DNA from 3 places in the Terribacillus sp. 7520-G genome. Region 2 is predicted to be linked to each of the others. Evidence: riboswitches for the same ligand, from Rfam matches in the RefSeq annotation. Region 2 holds a riboswitch; each other region holds the start of a gene.

Region 1 (2,268 bases), on a different contig from region 2:
TTAGCCAGCGCCTCACTGATAGCTTTACCGATCAGGCCGCTAATGACAGCGCCGCTGATGATCCGTACTATCAACATAAGCGCAACATAGGAAGGATCAAGCGCGGCAAAGCCTCCGCGGAAGTATCCCCAGATGAAGCTTGTGATGGCGGCGCCCACGCCGGCACCCATCAATACGAACACATGATAAGAACGATAGCGTGTCATGGCAAATACAGCTTCTGAACCAAGTCCCTGCACGATAGCCGTAAGGATGACGATTGGACCGGCACTGCTGCCGATCAGCACCTCGACGATGCCGGCAATCGTTTCCGAAACAAGGGCGACACCAGGTTTTTGGATGATATAGGCAGCCACGATGGAGACAAGGAACCAGACTCCAAAGATGATATCGGTCCCGATCGGTCCGACAAGCCCCATCATCACCACGTTGACAGGCAGGAATAATAGATACACAATACCGAATACGACAGCAAGCGCAGCCATGACGACAATATCCTTCATCCGCCAGCTTTTCATTTGATCACATCCTTGGCAGAAGGACTGTTAGCTGACATGGTGACCGTCATGACGGTATGGGAAGATCCGGAGCTCTCCGTTTCGGTGAATACATGCTCCAATCCTTCAAAAACATCAACGGCATTGCCATCAAGCCGGGTGGAATAATGAGACTTGGATACAGCGATACCGTGAGAGCGCATATTCTCGATCTGGCTGTAGATGGTGTCCATATAATTGCCGCCGCCTAATGGATAGAGCGAGAATTTGGATGCGGTATCCAGCTTCATGCCTCCCGTGGTCGGAAGGTTGAGCTTGACCTCGTCTTCGGCCATATAGACATCTCCTGCAGAATCACCAGGACAGCCGATCGAGTAAGTGCCATTGAACACGACATGCTCACCGTCTTTGGCTGCTGCCAAAAATATAGCAGAGGTGACATCGAATACATGCGGAATCCTTCCGCGCACAAGCGTTGTCACATCATCCGTCTCGATCCATACTTTTGAGGTATCGACGGCTTCCAATGCCTCCAAAATGATTTCCTTGAATCTGTCCGCCATCGGGTAAACCGAAAAGCTGCAGCCTGCGATTCTGCTTGTTCCGCATTGATTTTGCATTTCCATAAAGAATCCTCCTGATTTTTTGCAAATAAAAAAGCGACGGCACCATAGGGCGCAGTCGCAGAATATACACAAAAGAATAGGACCATTCTGGCTGCACTTCCCCACGCTGGTATTATCCAGATCGAGTTCAAAGGGTCAGAATCACATGATTCCTCTCAGCCGTTGCCAGCTCCCCCAGTGCGTCGCTCGTTATGCAATTGATAGGTTAATAGTAAAAAAAGAAAAACGATTTGTAAAGGGTTTCTTGTTGGACCATCTGATTTTTTGTTGTGCATCAGTCGATGATGATAATCTTGACAAGCTATTTCTTTTTGATCGTTATTGTCCAAGCGGCCTCACCCAATTGCTCATATGCAGTTACTTCATGACCTGCTTCGGCAGCCCATCTGGGAATGGATTCGGTTCCCTGGGTGCAATCGAATTGCACCTCCAGCTCATCGCCGGAATGCAGGTCTTTTATGGCTTCCTTTGCTTCCACTAATGGGAAGGGGCAGACCATTCCCATTACTTCCAATGTTTTCTTCATTTGAATACACTCCTTTATGCTGGTATTGCATGTGTTGATTGTCTGGTTTTCTTACGCGGCCGTACATAGACAAAGTAAGAAGCTGTCCATGTTCCTAAAATCATGAATGCCAACGAAATCCATCCTTGCCACGTCATCATGGCAGTCATCACAAGACCGTTGCCGATCGAACAGCCGCCCGCTAAGGCTGCACCGAAGCCCATCATGATTCCGCCGCTGAAGCTTTGGATGGTTGTTTTCACATCAGGCAGCCTGAACCGGAATTCACCGCTCATTTTTGCTGCGAACAAAGATCCTATGAAGATGCCAAGCACAAGGAAGACACCCCAGTTGATGAAGCTCCATTCCCCTGTCACTAAAAATTGAAGGATATTTGCAGAAGGCGTCGTGATGCCCAAACCTGAGATGCGTCCGGCAGCAACACTCAATGGCCAAGCCAGGATAGCAATGAGCCCGATGAGAATTGCCGTTATGAAAGGATGCCAGCGCTTCTCGAATAGAATATGTGCCAGACCAGTTCTTTTTGGCTTCAAACCAGGAATCTTTACTTGTGGTTTGCGCAGCGTACGATAAACGATCAACCCGACTATCACAGTGAATAAGCCGATCAATATCCAAT
Region 2 (2,268 bases):
GCCAGCCGGAAGAAGTGGCGGAGCTTGTCACCTTCCTGCTGACTGGAAAGGCATCTTATATCAATGGCGCGGTGGTGCCGATCGATGGTGGGTTCACGGCAATCTAAAAAACTAAAAGGGAGAGATTCTCATGGAACGGTTTGAAGATAAAGTAGTATTGATTACAGGCGGCGGTTCTGGACTGGGCCGTGCAGCAGCACTTCAAGTAGCAAAAGAAGGCGCAAAACTTTCCCTTGTTGATATAAGTGAAAAAGGCTTGGAAGAAACAAAGCAGGAAGTCCTTGCAGCAGCACCGGAAGCAGAAGTTCTTACAATTGTGGCAAACTGTGCAAACGAGCCGGAAGTTGAGGCGTATGTAAAACAAACAGTTGATCAGTTTGGCAAGATTGACAGTTTCTTCAACAATGCTGGTGTAGAGGGAACACAGAATCTAACGGAAGAGTATCCTGTGGATGAATTCGACCGCGTTGTGAACATCAACTTGAATGGTGTTTTCTACGGTATGCGTCATGTATTGAAAGTAATGAAGGAGCAAGGTCATGGTTCTGTAGTGAATACAGCTAGCGTAGGTGGAATCCGCGGAATCGGCAACCAGTCTGGCTATGCAGCAAGTAAGCATGGTGTGGTAGGTTTGACGAAGAACTCCGGAATCGAATACGGGCAATTCGGCGTCAGCATCAAAGCCATCGCACCAGGTGCCATTATGACTCCAATGGTAGAAGGTTCCTTGCGTCAAATCGGCGGGGATAACTGGGAAGAGGCAGGCAAAGAATTTGTCAGCGTCAACCCGATGAAGCGCTTCGGTAAGCCGGAAGAAGTCGGTTATCTTGTTGCATTCCTTCTCTCCGATCAAGCGAACTTCATCAATGCTACTGTTGTGCCGATTGACGGCGGACAATCTTATAAATACTGATTTATATTTTCTTTGGAGGCCATCTGACCGATTCGGATGGTCTTTTTTATATTGAGAAAATCTTGCAAATTATACTGATTATGCTACGATATGGGTAAGTTCATAGTTTATTTTCACACTAGGGGATCCCTTCATAAGGGCTGAGATTAAGAGTGGTGACTCTTTAAACCCTCATAACCTGAACAGGTTCGGACCTGCGTAGGAAAGTGTAGACACTCGAGTTTACATGCTCTTTTGTATGTATTTTTCGTAGACAGTACACACCACTTTCCTTTTGGGGAGTGGTGTTTTTTATGTATTCCGGACTGTTCGTCAAGGAAGGTGATAGCAATCAAATTGATGGCAGTAACAGATGACAGGCATGATATTCCCGACTTGCTGCGTATTTTGCTGGATATTCATCCTTATGTCGATCATGTACAGATCCGGGAAAAGAACAAGCCGGCTGGAGCGGTGTATCAGCTATGCCGGGAGTTAGTGAAGGAAGGACTGCCAGAGGAAAAGCTTTGGATCAATGACCGGGTTGATGCAGCATTGCTGCTTGGCTTGAAGCAGGTGCATGTACCAGGGCACGGACTGCCATTGAAAGAGTTGAAAAGGCAGTATCCGGAGCTGCGGATCGGGGCTCCCGTCCATTCATTTGAGGAAGCCATGGAGGCAGAAGCAGCTGGTGCGGCATACGTGTTATATGGTCATTGTTTTCCAACGGCAAGCAAGCAGGGGAAAGCCCCTCAGCCGCTATCCAATCCAGTGCGAATCCGGCAGAGCATCCAAGTGCCGATGTATGGGATAGGAGGAATCACGGCAGAGAGGTTAGCTGTGCTGAAAGCGCTTGAATTGGATGGCGCTGCTGTAATGAGCGGTATTTTTTCAGCAAAACAACCGCTTGAGGCTGTAAAGGAATTAAGGGAGGAGTGTTCACGTCTTGAAGCAATCCAGTGAGGTAGCTGTGGTTGGAGGGGGTATCATCGGCAGTGCAATCGCTTATTATTTGGCAAAGGCAGGGCACCGGGTCGATTTATTCGAAGCCGGACAGATTGGGTCAGGCTCGACACGAGCCGCAGCGGGCATGCTAGGCGCCCATTCGGAGTATAAAGAGTTCGGTGCTTTGCTTTATTCCTTTGCCCGGACTAGCCAACAGCTGTACGAAGAAGCGGAAGCCGATATACGTGCGCTTACAGGGATAGATATCGAACGGCGTACAGGCGGATTACTGCAGCTTGTTTTTACGGCAGAAGAAAGAGCAAGGCTATCCGATATTTGTTCCTTGGAAGGTGTGACGTGGCTGGACCGAGCTGCTGCGGAAAAAGAAGTGCCGGGGCTGACCAAGTCCCTGGAAGGAGCGATCCATATAG
Region 3 (2,268 bases), on a different contig from region 2:
TGGCGTGAAACTTCGGGATAAATTCCAGGACATGGGAGTGGAAATCCGTGAGACCACTTCCCATAACCAGGTTCGTAATCTGCCGGGGGAAAATGAGTTCCAGAAGTATCGCACTGCCAAATCGACATTGGTCGTCGGCGTACGGAAAACATTGAAATTCGATACGTCCAAACCATCTGCGGAATATGCGATTCCTTTTGCGACAGGATGTATGGGACATTGCCATTATTGCTACCTGCAGACAACGATGGGATCCAAACCTTATATCCGTACGTATGTGAATACAGATGAGATTTTCGAGGCGGCAGAGCAATATATGCAGGAGAGGGCGCCTGAAGAGACGCGTTTCGAGGCTTCCTGTACTTCGGATATTGTCGGCATCGACCATCTGACGCACACGCTGAAACATGCAATAGAATACTTCGGTCGATCCAAACATGGACAGCTGCGTTTCGTGACGAAATTTGCCCATGTGGATCATTTGCTGGACGCAGATCACCAGGGACGGACAAGGTTCCGATTCAGCATCAATGATGACTATGTGATCAAATACTTCGAACCTGGAACCTCCCGTTTGAAAGATCGGATCGAAGCTGCCGTGAAAGTTGCAGAAGCAGGTTATCCGCTTGGCTTCATCGTTGCTCCGATTTATCTGCATGAGGGCTGGCAGAAGGGCTACCCGGAAATGCTGGAGCATCTGGAAGCAGCGCTGCCCGCTCATGCCAAAAAGAACCTTACCTTTGAATTGATCCAGCACCGTTTCACAAAGCCGGCAAAACGTGTCATCCAGAAAAATTACCCGATGACAAAGCTGGAACTCGATGAAAATAAGCGGAAATATAAATGGGGCCGCTACGGTATCGGGAAGTATGTTTATCAGAATGAGGAACAGGAAGAAATCAAAGACATTCTTGGGAGCACGATCTATAAAATGTTCCCGCATTCACGGATTGAATATTTCACTTGATGCATCGGTTGACAATCTTATCCATGCATGTGATAGTTAAAGGGACAATTGAATTTGAGGAAGTCCACTAGGGGTGCCGTTCGGCTGAGATAAGAGAAATCTTTATCCCTTTGAACCTGATCTGGTTAACACCAGCGTAGGGAAGTGGAGCCGGATTCGTGTGAACTTTGACACTATCGCTATGTATACGAGTCGCTCCATACTTCTGGAGCGGCTTTTTTATTTAGCCGGCGCCAATCACTCTTCATCAGGGCTTTCTCCAATAAGGGGAGGAATTTACATGTTTTCTGCACAATTGAGAGAAGAAGCAAACCCGGTTTTCGAAGCAATCTATCAGCATCCTTTCGTCGAAGGAGTTGCAAATGGCCATGTGCCTAAAGAGGCGCTGATCCATTACGTGAAGGCAGACTATGAGTACCTGACTGCATTCGCTCGTATTTATGGCTTGGCAGTAAGCAAATGTGAGACAAGGGAAGAGATGGATTTCTATCAGTCCCAGATCAATTTTGTCCTGCATAGTGAAATTCATCCGCATAATGTGTTCTGTAAGGTGGCTGGTGTGAAATACGAGGATTTGCAGCGTATGACACCGCCGCCGGCAGCAGATCATTACATTTCCCACATGATGAATAGTGCTGTACATGGTGATATCGGGGAGCTGATGGCAGCACTCCTGCCTTGCCCGTGGACGTATCAAGCGCTGGCTGCCCATATTATCGAGACGAAGGAGCCGGATGAATCCAATCCGTTCCTGGAATGGATCCAGTTCTATGCCAGCAGGGAAGACGGTATGCCGGATGTGACAGCCGAGCTTTGCAAGCGGCTGGACAAATGGGCGGAAACAGCAGGATCTGCTGCCAAGGAACGAGCGCGTAAAGCATTCCTGAAAAGCTGTATGCTGGAGCATGCCTTTTGGGAGATGGCAACCACCGAGCAAGATTGGATGATACCATTGAAAGGAGAGTCCCTTCATGCCTGATGTGAAGAGTGCTTTGACGATTGCCGGTACGGATCCTTCAGGCGGTGCCGGCATCCAGGCTGATCTGAAGACATTCCAAGAGCGCGAGGTATATGGCATGAGCGTGATAACATCCCTTGTCGCCCAGAACACGACTGGTGTGCAGGCAATTCATCACGTTCCGGTCGAATTTCTAAAGCAGCAGCTGGAATCCATTTTTTCGGACATCATCCCGGCTGCTGTAAAGACCGGAATGATTGCATCGGAAGAGATGATGCGCTGTATCGCTGCTATGCTGAATGATGCAAATACCATTTATGTCATGGATCCTGTCATGTATGCC

The links. Region 2 has a riboswitch for thiamine pyrophosphate ahead of CHH53_RS11580 (thiamine phosphate synthase). Riboswitches for the same ligand answer to the same signal wherever they lie in the genome.
Region 1: it holds a riboswitch for thiamine pyrophosphate, as region 2 does, so the genes downstream of both, CHH53_RS02330 (YkoF family thiamine/hydroxymethylpyrimidine-binding protein) here and CHH53_RS11580 (thiamine phosphate synthase) in region 2, are expected to answer to the same signal.
Region 3: it holds a riboswitch for thiamine pyrophosphate, as region 2 does, so the genes downstream of both, tenA (thiaminase II) here and CHH53_RS11580 (thiamine phosphate synthase) in region 2, are expected to answer to the same signal.

Annotation. Positions count from the first base shown of each region.
Region 1 is NZ_NQFP01000007.1:26,625-28,892, forward strand. Features, by position in the region: gene CHH53_RS02325 (ECF transporter S component) at 1-518, opposite strand, end outside; gene CHH53_RS02330 (YkoF family thiamine/hydroxymethylpyrimidine-binding protein) at 515-1,123, opposite strand; TPP riboswitch at 1,205-1,309, opposite strand; gene CHH53_RS02335 (sulfurtransferase TusA family protein) at 1,425-1,649, opposite strand; gene CHH53_RS02340 (YeeE/YedE family protein) at 1,664-2,268, opposite strand, start outside.
Region 2 is NZ_NQFP01000030.1:43,952-46,219, forward strand. Features, by position in the region: gene CHH53_RS11570 (SDR family NAD(P)-dependent oxidoreductase) at 1-107, shown strand, start outside; gene CHH53_RS11575 (SDR family oxidoreductase) at 131-913, shown strand; TPP riboswitch at 1,024-1,135, shown strand; gene CHH53_RS11580 (thiamine phosphate synthase) at 1,235-1,855, shown strand; gene thiO (glycine oxidase ThiO) at 1,839-2,268, shown strand, end outside.
Region 3 is NZ_NQFP01000046.1:718-2,985, forward strand. Features, by position in the region: gene splB (spore photoproduct lyase) at 1-967, shown strand, start outside; TPP riboswitch at 1,027-1,127, shown strand; gene tenA (thiaminase II) at 1,248-1,946, shown strand; gene thiD (bifunctional hydroxymethylpyrimidine kinase/phosphomethylpyrimidine kinase) at 1,939-2,268, shown strand, end outside.